DNA from 4 places in the Vibrio genomosp. F10 str. 9ZD137 genome. Region 3 is predicted to be linked to each of the others. Evidence: predicted binding sites of a transcription regulator. Region 3 holds the regulator's gene; each other region holds the start of a gene.
What was found. The regulator CRP, encoded in region 3, controls carbon source genes, mostly activating them, when cyclic AMP is high. The targets are predictions, from matches to a motif close to TGTGANNNNNNTCACA.

Region 1 (5,894 bases), on a different contig from region 3:
AAATCTTAGGGAGGTACTCTGTGGGTACCCACTCGGCAATATAGGTACCGAAAAAGCCACCAAAGATCACTCCTGGCATCAGCCATTTAATGATGAACATATCAACATTGCCGAGCTTTAAATGGTTTAAAGCCGAAGAGCCTGACGTTAAAATAATCGTTGCCAGAGACGTCGCTAACGCAACCAACATAACGCTTTCCGCGCCAATACCAATGGAAGGCAAAATATAAAGAAGAGCAGGAACGACGATCAGCCCTCCGCCGATCCCTAATAAACCCGCCATTACACCAACAAAAGCACCCAGTAAAACCAACAGAAATAACAATTCTATATGCACAACAACCTCTATTTTTTGCCTGCTCGGATAAACCCAGCAAAACCTCTATCTTCAAAATGCGATGACATCATAGTATAGATGTCTTTCCCATACGCTTTCATTAAGGCTTTATTAGCAAATTGTTTTAATTCAGTCGTTTCAGAGTGACGCAATAAATACTTAACCTTTGCCACGTTAGAGGTATTCATACTCAGTGAGGTATATCCTAAGCCAACAAGCAAGAGACAACCAATAGGATCCCCTGCTAACTCACCACAAACACAAACTGGCAGCTTTAAGCGGTCACAAGTATCATAAATATGTTTCAGCGCCATGATCACAGATGGATGGAATGACTCATACACATCAGCAACTCTTGAATTATTACGATCAACGGCAAGAAGGTATTGCGTTAAGTCGTTGGTACCAACCGATACAAAATCAATTTTCTTAGCGATAAGAGGAAGTAAGTAAAGCATCGAAGGCACTTCGATCATGATCCCGACTTTTGGCATACGGATACTTTCATCGACCTTAGACACTTCTTTATACGCTTGCCTTATTAATAATAACGCATCATCCAGCTCCTGAGCACTCGCTATCATTGGTAACAATATACTGAGATTATGATGCTCGGTGCTTGCGCGTAACATCGCTCGAATCTGAATCAGAAAGATATCTGGATGATCTAAGGTAAATCGAATGCCTCGCCAACCTAAGAAAGGATTGTCCTCTTCTATAGGCAAATAAGGTAAAGCTTTGTCCCCTCCTACATCCAAGGTTCTCATCACGACACGCTTATTAGGGTACGTACTTAAAACACTACGATACTGCTGTATCTGTTCATCTTCTGATGGAAAGCGATGCTGGAGCAAAAAAGAAATCTCGGTTCGATATAGACCAACGCCATCAACGCCCTGATTGATCGCAATATTAGTATCGGCACTGAGCCCCGCATTCAATAACATTTCAATGCGATACCCATCGGCTGTCATCGCGGGTTTATCCGAGCCTTTGCTGACCATGGATGTCAGTTCACGCTCTTCGTTAGCCAATGCACGGTATTCTTTTAACAGCTGTTTACTCGGTGAAACTAAAACCTTTCCGCTGTATCCATCAACGATACCGCGTTTACCATTTATCTCTGTCAGATTCAGGCTTAATCCCATCACCGCAGGAATGCCAAGGGCGCGAGACAAAATCGCGGCATGAGAATTCGCAGCACCATCTAACGCGACAACCGCAAGTAACTTATCTTTGGGGATAGATGCTAAGATGGAAGCAGTCAGTTCCCTAACAACCAAAATGACTGGTTTTTCAAGATGCTGCTGCTCTTTCTGAGTGTTGTACAAAAAAAACAGTAAGCGCTGACCTAACTCACGAATATCCTGTGCTCGTTCTCTTAAATAAACATCAGACATTCGCGCAAAACGGTTGGAATAAGACTCGACGACCTGCCTAAGGGCCCAATCGGCTTTATCCCCTTTCTGAATATGACTTTTTAAGTCTTTTCGCAGCATTGGATCGTTGAGCAAGTGAGTAAACAGATCAAAAATCGCTAACGTTTCTTTGTTTATATCACCATGCAGTTTTTTTCTCATCCGGCCAAAGTCGTTAAGAGCATCTTCAATGGCCACCATCAACCATTCTTGCTCTTGACTCACGTTAATGTTGGAGGCCGGATGAACATCAGACAACTGAGGTTGAGCGTCATCCCACCAAAACTCACCAATAGCGACACCGGAAGAGGCAGGATTACCTATATTAACGTGCTGTTTTTTTTCAAGACTCCAATGCCCTTGCGTTTGTGCATGAGCAATAATCACAGCAAGCTGGGCAGCCAGTGTGACTAAAAAGGATTCTTCAATTTCGTTAAATAAACGGGAGGACTTTTGTTGAACAACGAGAACACCCAGTACCTGCTTGCGATAAATAATCGGTGTACCAAGAAAACTGTGGTAAATCTGCTCTCCTAACTCAGGAAAGAGTTTAAAATTGGCATGCTGAGAAGCATTCGCAATATTGATAGGTTCGGCACTACGCTTAACTAATCCGACAAGACCTTCATTATAGTTAATATGGATTTTGTCGCCTGAAAACTCCAGTCCTTGAGTCGCCATCAGCTCTAAGCGACTTCGCTCTTCATTAGCAAGATAGATAGTGCAGCACTCTGTTTCCATAGCGCTGCATGTTTGCTTAACTAAAATATCAAACGCTTGATAGACATCATCAACTTTTGATACCTGTTCAACTATTTCCCTTAGTTGAGAAAGCATAACGATTCTACCCTCTTTTAAACTTCCGCTTACCTTTTAGTTTTCGCTCTTTGAATGGCATCGCCATTGAAGCGAATTCTTTCATCGCTCGACGATACACATCCCGCTTAAACGAAACGACTTGTCTTACTGGGTACCAATAACTTACCCAACGCCAACCATCAAATTCAGGGGTGCTACCGCGCTGCATATCTATCTGTGATTCATCACAGTCTAAGCGCAATAAAAACCATTTCTGTTTTTGTCCGATACAGACAGGCTTTGAATCCCAACGAACTAAGCGTTTTGGCAATTTATATCTGAGCCAATGACGACTTGTTGCTACGATTTTCACGTCTTTTTTTGTTAGACCAACCTCTTCATAGAGCTCTCTGAACATTGCCTGCTCAGCCGTTTCTCCGTCATCAATCCCCCCTTGAGGAAATTGCCATGAATGTTGTCCGTATCGTTTAGCCCAGAAGACCTGACCATGGTTGTTACAGATTACAATTCCCACATTTAAGCGGTAACCATCGCCATCTATCACTGGCCAACCTCGAATAATATCTTTAATTACAGTGATTTTTCCACATATCCCCAACAGGAGCAAACTTACTAGTGTGATTAGCACGTGATTTATTGGTAACAACCCCTAATATGGATAACTTCTAAGCCTAGGAGCACTTATCAACACCACAATGAGACCTAAGCCACATTTATTCACCTTTTCTGTGAATAACCGTGTGAAGAAAGTCGTTAATACAGATCATTTCGTATTGAAAACTTTCATTTCAACATAGTTCCAGCCATGAGATCTTAATTATAAATCAATATAAATCAGAAAGTTAAATAAATAATCATGAGTAAAAATAAACTATCGATGTTTATTTTCTTACCCTAAAAACAACATGGTCAAAGATCATCCAACCAGAGTCTTATCCACAAAAAAATCATTTAATAATGGCAAAATGGCGAATAACAAGTCCTAACCGATCTTAAAAGCACTGATCATTTGTACATAATCATGAATTAACACTTAAAAACAGCCATCCCTGTGGATAAGTTGATAAGTGATGATCTTTTCTACTGGGTGAATACTTATTCCCCATTACGAATTAAAAACACATTTGTTATGATAACGATCTTTACACTCCCGTTAGCGACCTTATGAAGCCTGAACCCATCTCTGAAAACGAACTACTCACTCGAGCCAATGCGATTGCGGGTCTTTCTTTAAAAGATCTCGCTGATGAAGCTAATATCCTTGTCCCTGAAGACCTGAAGAGAGACAAAGGCTGGGTAGGTCAATTATTAGAATGGCACTTAGGGGCAACAGCAGGAAGCAAACCTCAACAAGACTTTGAAACACTGGGTATAGAGCTGAAAAGTATCCCTATTGGCTATAACGGTAAACCACTTGAAACAACCTTTGTCTGTGTGGCTCCTCTTGTTGGTGTTCATGGTTTAAGTTGGGAGCACAGCCACGTCAGAAATAAGCTATCAAGAGTTCTTTGGATCCCCGTAGAAGGAGAAAGAGAAATCCCATTAGCGGAACGACGAGTAGGATCCCCTCTAATCTGGTCTCCATCAGAAGAGGAAGAGCAGCAGCTTAAAGCCGATTGGGAAGAATTAATGGAACTGATTGTTCTAGGCCGAGTAGAACAGATCACCGCGAAACACGGCGAAGTGTTGCAACTCAGACCAAAAGCCGCCCATGGCCGAGTGTTAACCGATGCGTTCGGCTCTAGTGGTAAACGGATAAAAACTCGCCCGCGGGGGTTTTATCTTCGGACTCAATTTACATCGGCTATTCTCGATAAATACTTTATTTAACGACGTGTTTATTGAACAGAGTCTTTATTTAAAGTAAGTAACAGCACAGTCAATGCATCGCCAACGATAGCTCAATATCACAGTATGAAATGCCCCCTTCACGACCAAACTCGTCATAGGCATTATGTAACCTTAGGTACGCTTTATCGATACCCAATCGGACCAACTCTTCTTTGACTAGCTCTAGAGAGTCAAAGTGCATGGGATCGTCATCTTGTTTGAGTGGCTCCAATTTGTGCTTATATTCGACGGCTATTTGATACTGAGATAAATCAGAGCATCCTATTACAAACACCTTAGGGGCCTGGTATGAATCCTTGTGATATCCATGAATCCATTTATCTAATTGTCTTTTCTGCATATACGCACCTCCAATTATCATTCTAGACAAAGCTGGCATTTTTGCGAATTCTTGCCCTAATCCATTTGATCCATAGAGGGATTCACATATATTGGTAAAACAACGATACGATGAACAAGGAAGTACTATGCAGTACACAAAGTTGCCACACTCGAGTTTAGAGATCAGTAAAATCTGCCTCGGTACGATGACCTTTGGAGAGCAAAATACTCAAGCGGATGCGTGCAATCAACTGGATTATGCATTGGAAAGAGGGGTCAACTTTATTGATACGGCTGAGATGTATCCCGTTCCACCAAAAGCATCAACACAAGGTCTTACCGAAAGTTATATTGGACACTGGCTTAAGCAATCTTCTAAACGAGAGAAAGTGGTTCTGGCTACGAAAGTTGCAGGCCCACGGAACGTTCCATACATCCGCGATAATATGAAACTTGATCGTCGTAATATTCATCTGGCGATCGACGATAGTTTAAAACGACTGCAAACAGATTACATCGATCTCTATCAGCTGCACTGGCCTCAACGAAACACCAATTGTTTTGGGCAACTCAACTACCCTGACAGCGCTGAGCAAGAAGAAGTCACACTGATCGAAACCCTAGAAGCGATGTCTGAATTAGTAAAAGCAGGAAAGATTCGTTATATCGGGGTCTCGAATGAAACACCATGGGGTGTCATGAGCTTGCTCAAACTAGCAGAAAAACATGACCTACCCAGAATTGTATCGATACAAAACCCATACAACTTACTCAATCGCAGCTTTGAAATCGGCCTGTCAGAAATCAGTCACAATGAGGGCGTAAAACTGTTGGCGTATTCCCCTCTCGCTTTTGGTTGCCTTAGTGGAAAGTACCTTAACAACCAAAAACCGACAGATGCTCGATGCACTTTATTTGAACGTTTTGTCCGTTACTTTACGCCACAAGGAATCGCTGCAACCCAAGCGTATGTCGACCTTGCTCATCAATATTCGCTTGATCCAGCTCAAATGGCTCTTGCGTATGTAAACCAACGTCCATTTGTTGCTTCTAATATCATTGGTGCTACCAATATCAATCAGTTAAAAATGAATATAGACAGTTTAGATGTTGTACTTACTGACGAATTACTTCAAGAGATACAAGAG
Region 2 (4,798 bases), on a different contig from region 3:
GCTTGAAGTTACAAAGATTTACCTAGATGCAACAAAAGCGTTTGATGTACTAAGCCTGTCTGAAAGTAACCTTGCAACCCATAAGAAAATCTATATCGATATTAAAAAGCGTGTGGAGTCAGGAATTGGATCAACCGCTGACATGTCACAAGTAGAAGCTCGTATAGCTAAAGCGCACGGTAATTTACTTGCGGCGCAAAATAATCTCTTTGATGTGCATACTCAGTTTAAGCGTATTGTTGGTGAAGCTCCCGCGGGTTTGATTTTCCCGATGGCCGACCAAATAGCCATTCCATTTACTATTGACGATGCACTTAACTCGGCTTTTGAAAAACACCCGGTCATTAAAGTGGCTCAAGCTGATGTTGATGCGGCAAAGTTTCAGTACAAACAATCTAAGGGCGTGAATTACCCAACCCTATCAATTGAAGCGACTCAAACTTGGTACGATGACGCTGGCGGTACTGAAGGAAGCAGTGATGAATTTTCGGCCATGCTTCGTTTGCGTTACAACCTATTTAATGGTGGCTCTGATTCTGATCGTATTGACAGCTTTGCGTATCAATTGAATAAGGCTAAAGACTTCCGAGACCGCACTTATCGTACTGTCGAAGAAGGGCTCAGGCTCTCTTGGAGCGCTTTAGATCTCACGGTACAACAAAAAGATTTTTTATCTGACCATGTTGACTCAGCTTCTGAAACCGTTATTTCCTACCAAAAGCAATACCGCATTGGACAGCGAACCTTACTTGACTTATTGAACACCGAAAATGAGCTTTTCGAAGCGAGAAAAGGATACCTTGACGCCAAATATGATGAGCAATATGCCAAGTACCGAGTGATGAACGCAACCGGTCATTTGTTATCAGCGCTACGAGTGTCAACGCCAGACGAATGGCATCAAGAGGTGGATTACTAATATGAACAAGCATCTTATCCCTTTACTTGTGACGGCATCATTCTTATCTACACATACACTCGCAGAAGAAGAGTACAGCTACATAGCCACACCAGTCGCCACGCAATTAGATGATTTACTCGATGACGACCGTGATGGCGTTATTAATGCGAGAGATCTGTGTGTAGAGACACCTCTTGGTTCTGAGATCGATAATGATGGGTGTGAAACCTACATCGACTCCAAGCAAGAGATGAAACTTAATATCCTTTTTGCCAACGACTCTTATGAATTGAATTCAGTCTTTCTGAATCAAATACGAGTGATGACCGAGTTTATGACCAGCTATCCATCAACCTCGATCGAACTTCAAGGTTACGCCAGTAAAGTAGGCAACCCTGAATACAATTTGAAGCTATCTGAAAAACGTGCTGAGACGATTAGAAAGGAACTTATTTCCAATGGTTTAAGCCATACTCGTATAGATATTGTCGGTCACGGGGCTACCTCTTTAGCGGCTTATGGTGACGATGAACAAAGTCATGCACTGAACCGGAAAGTAGAAGCCACCGTTATTGGTTTCAAAGGCTCGGTGAAGGAAGCGTGGACTATCTTCGACAAGATCGAAAAGTAGTTACAATCGAAGATATATTACGGGTTTAATACTTGAAGGGTGCTAACGCGCCCTTTTTTATTTTGTTCCTATTTTCTAATGAGTTTCATTGATGAAAATGGTAATCTACCGCGGTCTAACCTATTGAGAGCACTAACATGACTAAATTGACCGCCGATATCCAAGCTAATCTAGAGCTATTTGTAACAGAAACTTGTCAAAACAAATTGGTTTGGGGCTTACGAAACGAAGAAGGTTGGTTAGCGTGTGACTCTAGTGAGTTCGAGCAAAGTGAAGTAATGCCTTTTTGGTCTTCAAAAGAAGATGCAGAACACCATAATGTTGAAGAATGGTCTGACTTCGAAATACTAGAAATCCCACTCGATATTTTTGTAGAAGATTGGCTACTGACTCTAGCTGAAGATGGCGTTTTGATTGGCACTAACTGGAATGAATCTTTAGAAGGTAAAGAAATAGAGCCTTCCGATTTAGCGAAACTCTATTTAGAGAAAGTCGTCAACTAAATCCATTTTCAAAAAACGTCGCCATTGCGACGTTTTTATTTTTAACTTAACAACAGGGAAGAGAGATTACCTCGAAGCCTTACTTAGATAGTGCTTCATTACTTCTTCTTTGTTTTGTAGGTACTCATCAAGCCCTGATTTTCTCAAATCACAAGATGGGCAATCACCGCATCCATCACCTATTACCCCGTTGTAACACGTTAGCGTCTTATTTCGCACCAATTCTAAAGCGTCATATCGGTCTGCCATTGCCCAGGTTTCGGCCTTGTTGAGCCACATTAGTGGGGTTGATATTTCAAACGTTCTGTCCATGCCAAGAACGAGTGCAGTATTCATTGATTTTACGAACTCATCACGACAATCCGGGTAACCAGAAAAGTCGGTTTCACAGACGCCTGTAATCACCGTGTCCGCGCCAATTTGATACGCATAAATACCAGCGAGGGTGAGAAACAAAATATTCCGTCCAGGCACAAATGAGTTAGGTAAACCATTATCCTGTAACTCATGAGAGACAGGAATATCGTCTCGGGTTAATGAACTGATTGCGAGTTCATTCAGTAGAGTCACATCCATGACTTTATGTGCCGTTGCGCCGAGCTCTTTAGCAAGATCTTGAGCAATATCGATCTCTAACCGATGCCTTTGACCATAGTCAAAGGTAATGGCATGGACTTCATCAAACTCTTGTAACGCTTTGACCAGACATGTGGTGGAGTCTTGGCCTCCGCTGAATACTACTACCGCTTTTTTCATCATCTCTTCCAATAAACCTAGGCAATACTTAAATATTTGTGCGTTTGCACCGACAATCGCCAGTTCCGTTTTATGCACGTTTCTATACACAGTTCGGTTGATCGTGTTTTCTGGCTAATTGGCTGCAAAGCAATAACCGTCTTTTGATCGATTGTCACTCTACTTAACAGTTCATCTAAGTGATCAATATCTTTTTGTGTTCCAACCGGGTGTTTAATTTCATCAGCACGTTCCAGTGCAGAATCAATAATAGGAAGCTTCCCTTTCATTGCCACTTTTGGTGACACTGTCACCCAGGTACTTCCGGTAGCTTTTACTTCAAAAGTTCCGCTGGTCTCAATCTGGCAGCGACATCCTATTTGTTCAAACGCCTTGGTTAAGGGGCGTAAGTCATAGATGCAGGGCTCACCACCAGTAATCACGACATGCTTTGCAGTATAGCCTTGATGCTGGTACTGCTCGACAATGCCTTCAGCAGAAATCGCGCACCATAATGGGTTATCTTCAGTTTTGACTAAGATTTCATTGATTGTGCGCTTATCGCTTTCAAGCGCGTCCCATGTTTGTTTCGTATCGCACCAAGCGCATCCCACTGGGCACTCTTGAAGCCGAACAAAAACTGAAGGCACACCGGTGAAATAGCCTTCGCCCTGAATCGTTTCAAACATTTCGTTTATCTTATACAACTTACTTAACCCGAGGTGTCTCTAAATTAGGTCCGAGACCTTAAATGAGTCTTACGTTAAGGTCAAATAAAATGCCTATCGATAGAGGAACGAATAGAGCGTGAGATAACTAACACTGGCTGAAATCGTCAAAATTAATTATCCTGCCCTTTTGCTGTAGATTTTAGGTAAGTTATGTACAAACTCATCGCGCTCGATATGGATGGCACGCTACTCAATAGCAACAAACAAATTTCGGACAAAACTAAACTCGCCATCTCGGCTGCCAGAAAAAAAGGCGTAAAAGTTGTTTTGGCTTCAGGTCGACCACTCGACGGTATGGTCGATAAATTGGAAGAGTTAGGCATCAATGGCGATAACGAATTCGTTTTATACTATAACGGGTCTATGGTCAAAGAACTCGGAAACCAAGGCATCATTCGTAAGCAAATCATCGACGGAAAGGCAGCAAAAGAAGTGGCTGCAATGGCTAAGGAATTTGATCTAAATGTCCATGCATTTAGCGAGGAGCACGGTCTAATCACGCCCCAAAATAGTGAGTACACGCAGCTAGAGGCAACCATTAACGGGCTCAGCCTGACAGAAATGGATTTTTCAACATTAGAAGATGAACACCCGATCATCAAAGTAATGATTGTTGGTGAACCGGGTAAATTGACTCAAGCGATTTCGCTGCTACCAAAAGAGTTGCACCAACGCTATACCATCGTTCAGAGTGCCCCGTTCTTTCTTGAATTCTTAAGCTTAGGCAGCAACAAGGGCTTAGGGATCGAATCGATTGCCAACTATCTAGGCCTAGATTCAAGTGAGGTTATTTGTGTGGGTGATGCTGAAAACGACAACCATATGCTAACTTACGCAGGTATGGGGGTAGCGATGGGTAATGCAATGACCGAAACGAAAGCATTGGCTAATTATATTGCCCCCAGCAACGATGAAGATGGCGTAGCAGATGTGATCGAAAAGTTTATCCTGTCCAGTTAATAGCGGTGATGTGATGACTGCTTATTAAATATACCCCACGTAGTTTATTAAAAACGCCTAACACTGTGTCAGGCGTTTTTTGTTTTCGAAACATAAGGTCTTCAATACACAAAGACCATTGCGAAAAGACTATTATTGAAAGACTCTAGCTAAAAGACTATCGCTGACCATCTATTGGCTGAATTTGCGTACCAGTCCGGCATAACATATGATCAAAATAGGAAAACGGATTGATTCCATCATCAGTGATAATATGCTGCTGTAAGAAACGAAAGATGCAATAAATAGAAGTAACTGATTCGCCGAAAGAAGAAATGCTATTATGATTAGAAGCTGC
Region 3 (4,314 bases):
TTTAGAAAACCTTATTAAGGAGTTTGTCCTTCGTGAAGGAACCGATTACGGAGAGATTGAATGCTCTTTGCAAGATAAAGTTGAACAGGTAAAAACGTTACTTAAAAGTGGCGATGCGACGGTTGTGTTCTCAGAGTTGCATGAAACAGTCGACATAAAAATGCGTGAATCGCTATAGCCTTCTCGCTTTTCGTTTCACTCACTTTACTGGCGTAGACCTTTCCATTTGGCATGCTATAGTGAAACGCTAACGTTAAGATTTATTGAATACTCAACAAGTAAGTTACATTTACGACAAGGTTAGTCATGTCAGCAAAACATCCTATTATCGCGGTAACGGGCTCTTCTGGAGCAGGAACCACCACCACATCAGAAGCGTTTCGCAAAATGTTCAATATGATGAACGTGAAACCAGCTTGGGTGGAAGGTGACAGTTTTCATCGCTTCACTCGACCAGAAATGGATGTGGAGATTCGAAAGTCCAGAGAACAAGGTAAACACATCAGTTACTTTGGCCCGCTGGCCAACGACTTTCCTACCCTAGAGGAATTTTTCCGTACTTACGGTAACGAAGGAACTGGGCAGGTACGACGTTACCTTCATACCTTCGATGAAGCGGTGCCCTATAACCAAATGCCCGGCACCTTCACACCGTGGCAAGATTTGCCTCAAGACTCAGATGTGCTGTTTTACGAAGGACTGCATGGTGGCGTTGTCGACGGGGATGTCAATGTTGCCCAACATGTTGATCTACTCATAGGCATGGTGCCGATTGTGAATTTAGAGTGGATTCAAAAGTTTGTTCGAGACACGCGAGACCGTGGCCATTCACGTGAAGCCGTCATGGATTCGATTGTGCGATCTATGGATGATTACCTAAATTATATTACCCCTCAGTTTTCTCGCACTCATATTAACTTTCAGCGCGTTCCTACAGTTGATACATCAAACCCACTTAACGCAAAAGGCATCCCAAGTCTGGATGAAAGTTTTGTCGTCATTCGTTTACGTGGCATAAAGAACGTCGACTTCCCATACCTCCTCGCTATGATTGATGGCTCATTCATGTCACGACACAATACATTGGTGGTACCAGGTGGGAAGATGAGCTTTGCGATGGAACTGATTGCAAGACCAATCCTACAGCAGCTGATCGAAACCGGGAAAATTGGATAAACGCTCATCAAAGAAGTCGATTACTTTTCATACCGTGATCATGTGCACATTTTTGCGTAAAATAACCGCGCACAGAAGCGATTAAAATCAAGAAATTTGAAGTAAAAAAGGATACTATTCTTAACCGAGATACTAGATAGCTTGTAGCATGAATAACGTGCTCTTATCCTAAGCAGGCTTATTTTAGGCTAGCTGACTGTATGGAAAGCGACAAGCACACCGCGGAAAGCGACAAGCACACCTTCAGAGGAAGTGAGATATTATGGTTTTAGGTAAACCTCAAACAGATCCAACACTAGAGTGGTTTCTTTCACACTGTCATATTCATAAGTACCCTTCAAAAAGCACGCTGATTCACGCCGGTGAAAAAGCCGAAACGTTGTACTACATCGTTAAAGGTTCTGTAGCGGTACTGATCAAGGATGAAGAAGGTAAGGAAATGATTCTTTCTTACCTAAACCAAGGTGATTTTATTGGCGAGCTAGGCTTGTTTGAAGAAGATCAAGAGCGTACTGCATGGGTTCGTGCTAAATCTCCTTGTGAAGTTGCTGAGATTTCTTTCAAGAAATTCCGTCAACTTATCCAAGTTAACCCAGACATTCTAATGCGTCTTTCATCACAAATGGCTAACCGTCTACAAGTGACAAGCCAAAAAGTGGGTGATTTAGCCTTCCTAGATGTGACTGGCCGTATTGCACAAACGCTTCTTAACCTAGCAAAACAACCTGATGCAATGACTCACCCTGACGGCATGCAGATTAAGATCACTCGTCAAGAGATTGGTCAAATCGTTGGCTGTTCTCGTGAGACCGTTGGTCGTATCTTGAAGATGCTAGAAGAACAGAACCTAATTTCTGCACACGGTAAAACTATCGTTGTATACGGAACTCGTTAATTTCTAATGATTAGAAATTGATAAAAATTAGAAAGCCACCCTCAGTAATTTGGGTGGCTTTTTTATGTCTATCGTTTTTTATATTGTCGACCACAAATCAAAACGAAAAACGGTTCTATTGGCTATTAGTACTTTTCACTTAGCTATTATAATACTTTGTACTTAGCTATCAGTACTTTCAAAAATCTTATCGGCTGAAGCTGCCACAAAACCCGTGTAAAGTTCACCATTTGCCATCGGATAACGCTTGGCAAACTCATAAAAGCCACCTGGGATCGATTTAGTGCCATCGCTAAATGTCACCTCGACCTTATCGGCCATCGTCGAAGACTGCTCAAGCAACACCTCTGGTGAGCCTTTCACTTCGCCACCCGATTCATTTATCTTAAAACCCGCTTGGCGAAGATGATCGTTGACGTCTTTCACTTCTGAAAATTGATTGAGTTGATTCACACTCACAGTAAAGTGATTGGCCCCATAACCATGGGCCGCTAGCCATGCTGCATATTCACTCTCGCCGGCTAATGTTTGGTAATCAGTATCACTTAGATCCCAAAGACGCCCACCAAACAAGAATTCATGACCTTTCAGCTTACTATGATCCACTTGCTCAACAAGCTTAGCAACGATCTGTTGTAACTCACTTGAACACTCATCCACTTTAAGCTCACTAATAAACACTTTCGGTTGCTTCGGGTCAGGGTGTTCATAGTGTTTCGCGACGAGTTTTTTACTCTCGAACTCATAGTCACCGCATGCCACGTACCCAACATCCAAAAATGGCTTCGCTAACGTAGCAATACCAAGACGAGAAGAATTGAAGGTCCTCAAGGCGATATGGTCATTAATCAAAACGTCCTCTTCGCGCAGCAATTTATGCACAATCTCAGCCGATGGGCACAGATGCTCAATATAATCATTCCATAAAGCCGTAAATAAAGTATCCGGTGTCATAACGAGTCCTTAATTCGGTGATGATATATAAATAGAAAGTTACAGTTCAATCCCTGGGCTAAACGTCGCTGGTAATAGAGTTTCGTCGCCTTCCATTGAAGCCATTGGATATGCGCAGTAGTCAGCAGCGTAATAAGCACTTGGTCTTAGATTACCTGACGCACCAGGGCCTCCAAATGGTGCATCACCACTGGCCCCGGTCAACTGTCTGTTACGGTTCACAATACCAGCACGAATGTGGTCAACAAAGTAATCCCATTCGCTGTCGTCAGTTGAAATAAGCCCCGCGGATAATCCAAAGCGAGTGTTGTTAGCCATCTCTACTGCTCGTTCTAAGCTGTCATAGCGAACGACTTGCAATAGCGGCCCAAAGTATTCTTCATCTGGTAACTCATCGACCGCAGTCACATCGATGATACCTGGTGAAACAAAGGCCGCTTCCCCTGCTTTGGCTTCTACCAGACTTTCGCCCCCAAGAGAATGAAGGTGAGCTTGAGCGTGCAAAATAACCTTAGCGGCATCCATCGAGATTTGAGGGCCCATAAACGGCGCAGGTTCAGCAAAAGGGTGATCCACTTTTATTTTTCTGGTGGCTTCAACAAGACGACCGAGCAATGCATCCCCTTTCTCTCCTTGCGGAACGTAAAGGCGACGGGCACAGGTACAGCGTTGACCTGCACTGATGAAAGCAGACTGAATGATGGTATAAACCGTCGCGTCAACATCCCCAAACTGCTCAGAGATCACCATTGGGTTGTTTCCACCCATCTCTAGTGCCAGCATTTTACCTGGCTGACCTGCAAATTGGCGGTGTAATACGTGCCCCGTATTGGCACTGCCGGTAAAGAGCACACCGTCAATGCCTTTGGAATCTGCCAGAGCAATCCCCGTTTCTTTGGCACCTTGAACCAGATTAAGCACACCAGCTGGTAAACCTGCCTGTTGCCATAGCTTCATAGCAAACTCACCCACCCACGGCGTTTGCTCTGAAGGTTTAAACACCACCGTGTTTCCCGCTAGCAATGCTGGCACGATGTGACCATTTGGAAGGTGGGCAGGGAAATTATAAGGCCCGAAAACGGCCATCACACCTAATGGTTTATGACGCAGAACGATTTGGTTTCCGGCGGCTTCGCGTCTCGCTTCCCCTGTACGCTCATGGTATGCACGGATTGAGATAGCGATCTTTCCAGCCATCGCGCCAGCTTCGGTACGCGTTTCCCAAATAGGCTTGCCGGTTTCTTTAGCAATAATCTCAGCAATCTCTTCACTGTGTTCTTTTACTTTCT
Region 4 (6,873 bases), on a different contig from region 3:
TAGTACCGGCACCATTAGCCACGGCAACGATAGATTTAGCCAGTTCTTCCGACGCTTCATACGTTGGCATAAAAGCACCTGAGCCGACTTTTACATCCATCACAAGTGAATCTAAACCTGCCGCTAGTTTCTTCGACAGTATCGAAGCGGTAATTAACGAGATGTTATCCACGGTTGCGGTAATATCACGCGTGGCATAAACACGCTTATCTGCGGGAGCTAAATCCCCCGTTTGACCGATAATGGCCACCCCAGCGTCTTTAGTCACTTGACCAAACACGTCATTGGTTGGAGTAATGTTATAACCAGGTATGGACTCTAATTTGTCTAAAGTTCCTCCCGTGTGGCCAAGGCCGCGGCCAGAAATCATTGGAACAAACCCACCACATGCGGCCACCATAGGGCCAAGCATTAATGACGTCACATCGCCGACACCACCGGTTGAGTGTTTATCAACAATTGGACCATCGAAGTTCATGTGCGCCCAATCAATCACCATGCCTGAATCACGCATCGCACACGTGAGAGCAATTCGCTCTGGCATCGTCATTTCATTAAAGAATATCGCCATTGCAAATGCTGCAATTTGGCCTTCAGATACGGTATTTTTTGCCACACCTTGAATGAAAAAATTAATCTCATCCGTTGTCAGAACTTCGTTATCGCGCTTTTTACGAATGATTTCTTGAGGTAAGTAGTTTTGATTAATATTAGACATTAGAATCTCCCAAGTTTGCTGTAAACATTGGTTTGTAGAATAAAGAGATGAAGTGGTGAACTTTCACCACTTCATAAAACAGACAGTTATAGATTTAGTACGCGGCAGGATCCGCTGTTTGGTCTGTCACTTCTAATGTGTTAAGTAGATTGGTTAGTAGGCTTGATGCTCCAAAACGATAATGCATATTGTCAGCCCAATCGGCACCTAAAAGATCATCAGCCATACCAAGGTAAGCTTGTGCATCTTCCGCAGTGCGAACACCACCAGCAGGCTTAAAGCCGACCGTTTTAGCAACGCCCATATCGCGAATAACTTCAAGCATCATGCGTGCGTATTCTGGCGTAGCGTTCACTGGTACTTTACCCGTTGAAGTTTTGATGAAATCGGCACCCGCTTCAATACAAATCTGCGATGCTTTCTTAATCAATGCTTCTTCTTTCAACTCACCCGTTTCGATGATCACTTTTAATAAAATATCGCCACACGCTTCTTTACATTGCTTAACCAACTCAAAGCCGACTTTTTCATTGCCAGCAATTAACGCACGGTATGGGAAGACAACATCCACTTCATCAGCACCGTAAGCAACGGCTGCCTTTGTTTCTGCAACGGCGATGTCAATATCGTCATTACCATGAGGGAAATTTGTCACGGTTGCAATGCGCACGTCTGGTGTGCCTTGTTCACGCAATGTCTTCTTCGCAATGGGAATAAAGCGAGGGTAAATACAAATTGCAGCAGTGTTACCTACGGCTGTTTTCGCGTCATGACACAGTGAGATCACCTTTGCATCGGTGTCATCATCATTTAGCGTGGTTAGATCCATTAATTTAAGTGCTCGTAGTGCTGCTGCTTTTAAATCGCTCATTTCTATCTCCGATCAATATATTCAATTCATTTTCTATCGAACTCGCACCCATATTAGCAATTTAACGTTGGGGCAAAGCGGGCTCAATAGCCTTAAATGAACGGACTTGGTTCCTTGAAGACTCAGTACATACAGCGAACATGTACTAATTGCTATCCTTGTCACCGCACAGTACCAATTATGGTCCATGGCACTACAATCAATGATTGCGGTGTCTGCGTAGGCAAATCATATGCCTATTTTGAGATGTATTACCGTGAAGAGTTGTTATTCACCCACTCAACAATGTGTATCTAACCTATACAGTATAGATATTCATTGCAAAACTGTAGCACCAAATAAAACGCAAACGGTTTGTATCTCAAAAATCTAACTCTATCTTACTCCTTGTTCACCTCTTAGCGATAAAAGCTATTTATCCGCTAACCCCAAAAAATGTATTGCCAGAAAACAAAAAGCCCCGCAGCACACTAGGTGGCTACGGGGCTTGATTACAAGGCGTCTATATAAACTGACTCTTCTTTCTTAGAAAGAGAGGAATAGGCCAGCAATAGTTGCCGCCATTAGGTTAGATAGAGTACCTGCTGCAACGGCTTTAACACCCATGCGTGCAATCTCTTGACGACGGCTAGGAGCAAGACCACCTAGACCACCAAGTAGAATCGCGATAGAAGACAGGTTAGCGAAGCCACATAGTGCAAAGGCAATGATAGCTTGCGTCTTCTCAGACATCACGGCACCAGTTGATGCAAGAACTTGAGCATTTTCACCCACGTAAGGTACAAAGTTTAGGTACGCTACGAATTCGTTCACAACCAGTTTTTGGCCGATGAAAGAACCAGCAACTGTTGCTTCAGCCCAAGGCACACCAATTAGGAATGCTAGAGGAGCAAACAACCAACCTAGAAGCATTTCTAGTGTTAGGTGTCCCATACCGAACCAACCGCCAACACCACCGATGATGCCGTTCACTAGCGCGATAAGGCCAATGAAAGCAAGTAGCATTGCGCCAACGTTTAGTGCTAGTTGAAGACCAACAGATGCGCCACTTGCTGCTGCATCGATAACGTTAGCTGGTTTATCAGCGCCGCCGTCAATGTCATCACCTAGCTCATCAGCAGCTTGTTCTGTTTCTGGCTTGATGATTTTTGCGAATAATAGACCACCAGGTGCCGCCATGAATGACGCAGCAACTAGGTACTCTAGTGGAACACCCATTGATGCATAACCCGCGAGTACACCACCAGCAACAGATGCTAGGCCACCACACATTACTGCAAATAGCTCAGATGAAGTCATCTTAGGAATAAACGGACGAACCACAAGTGGTGCTTCTGTTTGACCTACGAAAATGTTCGCAGCAGCAGACATTGATTCTGCACGAGATGTGCCCAATGCTTTTTGTAGACCACCACCCAGAATCTTAATAACCCACTGCATAACACCAATGTAGTAAAGTACAGAGATTAATGCAGAGAAGAAGATAAGAGTTGGTAGTACTTGGAAAGCAAAAATGAAGCCGATACCATCAACTGAGAAGTTAACTAGGTTTCCAAATAGGAACCCTGTACCGTCTTTACCGTAGTCGATTACGTTCTGTACACCAGCAGAGAAGCCAGCAAGAAGATCGCGACCCCATGGTACGTAAAGTACGAAACCACCGATTATAAATTGGATTGCGAAAGCGCCGCCTACAGTACGTAGGTTAATCGCTTTGCGGTTGTCAGATAAAAGAACTGCTATTCCAAGCAGAACGAACATCCCGATGATACTCATAAACAGGCTCATAGTTTATGATTTCCTTATTAGTTATTTATTGGCGTGTGACAAAAGTGGAGCTAAAAAGCACGGTGATTATACGCAGCATGAATGAGATAAAGTAATGCTGCACTCACACTTTCTGTTAAGACACACACTTTATTCATTCACAATTGTGATTCAAATCACATCAAACTCATACAAAAATCATAGAACCTACAACTTATTTAGAATTCATTCACAAATAAATAGCGATCTATGGCTACTTTCCCACAACGATTGCGCAACCGTTTGCTCTGGTTGCTCTTTAAGCAACGCCAGTTCTGATAAGACTTTTGGCAACATTTTAGGGTGATTTTTCTTCCCTTGAAAACCGCACATAGGCATATCAGGCGCATCGGTTTCAATAACCAAATAGTCCAATGGTAAATCAGACATTGTCTTTCTCGTTTTGTTCGCCCTTGGGTAGGTGATGGTTCCACCCACACCGATATAAAAACCCAATTCAATAAAATCCATCGCTTGCTGCAAGCTGCCGGAAAAACCGTGCAATATACCTCCTTTAGCAAGCGGGTACTTTTTTAATAATGGGATGAGGCGATGGTTCGCTTTATGACAATGAAGAATAACGGGTAATTGATACTGCTGAGCCAGTTCTAGTTGTATTAACAAATACCGTTCTTGCAATGCTTGGGAGGCATCAATTGAAAAGTCGAGCCCACATTCGCCAATGGCAACACACTGAGGGGAACGGAGTTCAAGAGCCTGCGAAAGGGCTTTGACGTCTTGCTCTACTGAATCATTAAGAAAATAAGGGTGGAAACCCAAAGCATGGTAAATTTGAGGGTGCTGCGAAGAGAGCAATTGCACCGCTTGCCAGTTGCTCTCATTTATTGCAGGAATAAGAAACTTCTTTACCCCTTCTCGCTCAGCTGACGATAGTTCTGCATTGAAGTCACCTTGAAAGTGCTCAAAGTCAAAGTGACAATGCGTATCAAACAAAGGGGGCATTGTCATGGCTTGTTCTTGTCATTATCAACCATTGAATGACTCTCCGCGATTGATTCGTTTTCGGTCGATGGATCTTTTTTGTAAGGCACACAGCTGCGCTTATTTTCTGGTGTCAGCCCCATCGACACGCACCATGCATCGTATTTATTTAACCAAAACGTTAGCCACTTCACCATTGCCGCGCTTACCTTCTAAATACGCCCGCCTAAAACGGGTTAGCGTTCTTCACGTTTAAACACGAGCTCTTTGTGTGAAGATTCAGCTTCAACAAAGTAATAACCTGCGCTATCGAACTGAGTCAATGCTTCAATCGAATCAACCCTATTTTCGATAATATATCGAGCCATCATGCCGCGTGCTTTCTTTGCGTGAAAGCTGATGACTTTATACTGCCCATTTTTGCAATCTTTGAACACTGGCGTTATCACCGTTGCATCTAAGCTCTTTGGCTTGACCGCTTTAAAGTATTCATTGGAGGCTAAATTGATCAATACATTATCGCCTTGGACATTGATATCGTGATTCAATTTATCGGTAATCAGGTTACCCCAAAACTGATACAGATTGGTGCCACGCGTATTAGCCAGTTTCGTTCCCATTTCAAGGCGGTATGGCTGCATGAGGTCTAAAGGTTTGAGTAGGCCATATAAACCCGACAACATTCGTAAGTGCTGTTGAGCAAAGTCCAAATCTCCTTGAGAAAGAGTGGCCGCATCTAACCCTGTGTACACATCCCCTTTAAATGCAAAGAGTGCTTGGCGGGCGTTTTCGAACGAGAAGGTTTCGCTCCACTGCTCAAACCGAGCCACATTGAGTCCTGCAATTTTGTCACTGACCTTCATCAAGGCGGTAATATCCGCTGGGGTCAGCTTACGGCATTCATCGATAAGCTCTTTAGAATGGGGGATAAAATCTGGCTGAGTAAATTGCTCTGTAGGTAACGGAGACTCGTAGTCCAACGTTTTTGCAGGTGAGATAACGACTAGCATAGTGTAAATTCCATATTCATGAGACGTCTCTAGACTACAAAAAAAGCCACGCATTGTCTGCATGGCTTTTCAATTACTCTAATAAGTCAAACCGATTAGCTTTTTTTGCTGTTATCCCAAATACCATCTTCTAACTGAGATTGAAGCTCTGGAAAGTCATTCGCATCAAATGTAGGAAGCTTACCCGCATCCAATTGGCGATTGTAATCTTTGGCCAGTTTGATCACGATACCAGACAACAAGATGATCGCCACCAAGTTCACTATGGCCATTAACCCCATAGAGACATCAGCCAGTGCCCACACGGTTGGTAGAGAAGCTAGCGAACCGAACATCACCATGCCAAGCACCACAACCCTAAACAGCGCCAATCCTTTCTTATTGTTGTGCTCTAAGAATATCAGATTCGTTTCTGCGTAGGAGTAGTTCGCAATGATAGATGTAAAGGCAAAGAAGAAAATCGCCACCGCAACAAAGATTCCACCCCAATCACCGACTTGAGCCGTTAATGCACGCTGCGTTAACTCAATACCGGTAATTTCACCGTGAGGAACGTATTCACCAGACATTAAGATAATAGCCACCGTACATGAACAGATCACGATCGTATCTGTGAATACACCCAGCATCTGAACATAACCCTGTGAAGCAGGGTGCGGTGGATACGGTGTCGCAGACGCTGCCGCATTAGGTGCAGAACCCATACCTGCTTCGTTTGAAAATAGACCGCGCTTAATCCCTTGAATCATCGCTTGAGCAATGGCATAACCAAGCCCGCCCGCAGCCGCTTCTTGAAAACCAAATGCGCTTTTGAAGATTAAGGCCAATACATCCGGCACCTTTTCAATGTTCATCAACATAACGTAAATCGCGATCAACAAGTAAGCCAATGCCATAACAGGAACAATCAGCTCTGCTGTGCGAGCAATCTTACGTATTCCACCAAAGATGACGAACGCTGAGATAATAACAATAGCGATACCAACGTACAGCTCTTCAAAACCAAACGCATTGTTCATGGCACCTGCTATTGCATTGGCTTGTACGGCATTGAATACCAGTCCGAAGGCTATGATGAGGAAGATAGAAAACAGTACCCCCATCCAACGCATACCCAGGCCTTTTTCCATGTAGTAAGCCGGGCCACCACGGTAGTTACCATCGTTATCACGTGTTTTATACAGCTGGGCCAGCGTGCTTTCCGCAAATGATGTCGCCATACCGAGCATGGCAATCAACCACATCCAGAAAATGGCGCCAGGGCCACCAGCGGTTAGAGCTACCGCTACCCCCGCCATATTACCGGTACCGACACGAGCAGCTAAGCTAGTACAAAGGGCCTGAAAAGATGAGATACCCGCTTTATCTGCTTTACGGCTATTTTTAAGAACACTAAACATGTGGCCGAAATGGCGAAACTGAATGAAACCAAGACGCACAGTAAAGTAGATACCAACGCCAACAAGTAAATAAACTAGAATCGAACCCCAGAGGAGATCGTTCATCAAATTAATTAAGTCTGTCAC

Region 1: rppH (RNA pyrophosphohydrolase) is a predicted target of CRP. The motif match lies at 3,271-3,286, and genes of this name have one in related genera.
Region 2: queE (7-carboxy-7-deazaguanine synthase QueE) is a predicted target of CRP. The motif match lies at 3,577-3,592, and genes of this name have one in related genera.
Region 4: ACP45E_RS07110 (NupC/NupG family nucleoside CNT transporter) is a predicted target of CRP. The motif match lies at 3,522-3,537, and genes of this name have one in related genera.

Annotation. Positions count from the first base shown of each region.
Region 1 covers NZ_JBNGCJ010000751.1:126-6,019, forward strand. Annotated here, with positions in the region: partial or broken gene ACP45E_RS17660 (sulfite exporter TauE/SafE family protein) at 1-337, opposite strand, end outside; gene ptsP (phosphoenolpyruvate--protein phosphotransferase) at 346-2,592, opposite strand; gene rppH (RNA pyrophosphohydrolase) at 2,600-3,118, opposite strand; gene mutH (DNA mismatch repair endonuclease MutH) at 3,739-4,404, shown strand; gene ACP45E_RS17680 (DUF6482 family protein) at 4,454-4,765, opposite strand; gene ACP45E_RS17685 (NADP(H)-dependent aldo-keto reductase) at 4,893-5,894, shown strand, end outside.
Region 2 covers NZ_JBNGCJ010000888.1:130-4,927, reverse strand. Annotated here, with positions in the region: partial or broken gene ACP45E_RS19820 (TolC family outer membrane protein) at 1-919, shown strand, start outside; gene ACP45E_RS19815 (OmpA family protein) at 921-1,532, shown strand; gene ACP45E_RS19810 (DUF2750 domain-containing protein) at 1,670-2,035, shown strand; gene queC (7-cyano-7-deazaguanine synthase QueC) at 2,102-2,791, opposite strand; gene queE (7-carboxy-7-deazaguanine synthase QueE) at 2,809-3,477, opposite strand; gene ACP45E_RS19795 (Cof-type HAD-IIB family hydrolase) at 3,652-4,461, shown strand.
Region 3 covers NZ_JBNGCJ010000458.1:72-4,385, reverse strand. Annotated here, with positions in the region: gene ACP45E_RS11025 (YheU family protein) at 1-178, shown strand, start outside; gene ACP45E_RS11020 (phosphoribulokinase) at 307-1,176, shown strand; gene crp (cAMP-activated global transcriptional regulator CRP) at 1,439-2,071, shown strand; gene ACP45E_RS11010 (DUF1338 domain-containing protein) at 2,234-3,025, opposite strand; partial or broken gene astD (succinylglutamate-semialdehyde dehydrogenase) at 3,065-4,314, opposite strand, start outside.
Region 4 covers NZ_JBNGCJ010000338.1:352-7,224, forward strand. Annotated here, with positions in the region: partial or broken gene deoA (thymidine phosphorylase) at 1-718, opposite strand, end outside; gene deoC (deoxyribose-phosphate aldolase) at 813-1,589, opposite strand; gene ACP45E_RS07110 (NupC/NupG family nucleoside CNT transporter) at 2,115-3,377, opposite strand; gene ACP45E_RS07115 (TatD family hydrolase) at 3,582-4,364, opposite strand; gene ACP45E_RS07120 (hypothetical protein) at 4,361-4,534, opposite strand; gene yaaA (peroxide stress protein YaaA) at 4,574-5,347, opposite strand; gene ACP45E_RS07130 (alanine/glycine:cation symporter family protein) at 5,443-6,873, opposite strand.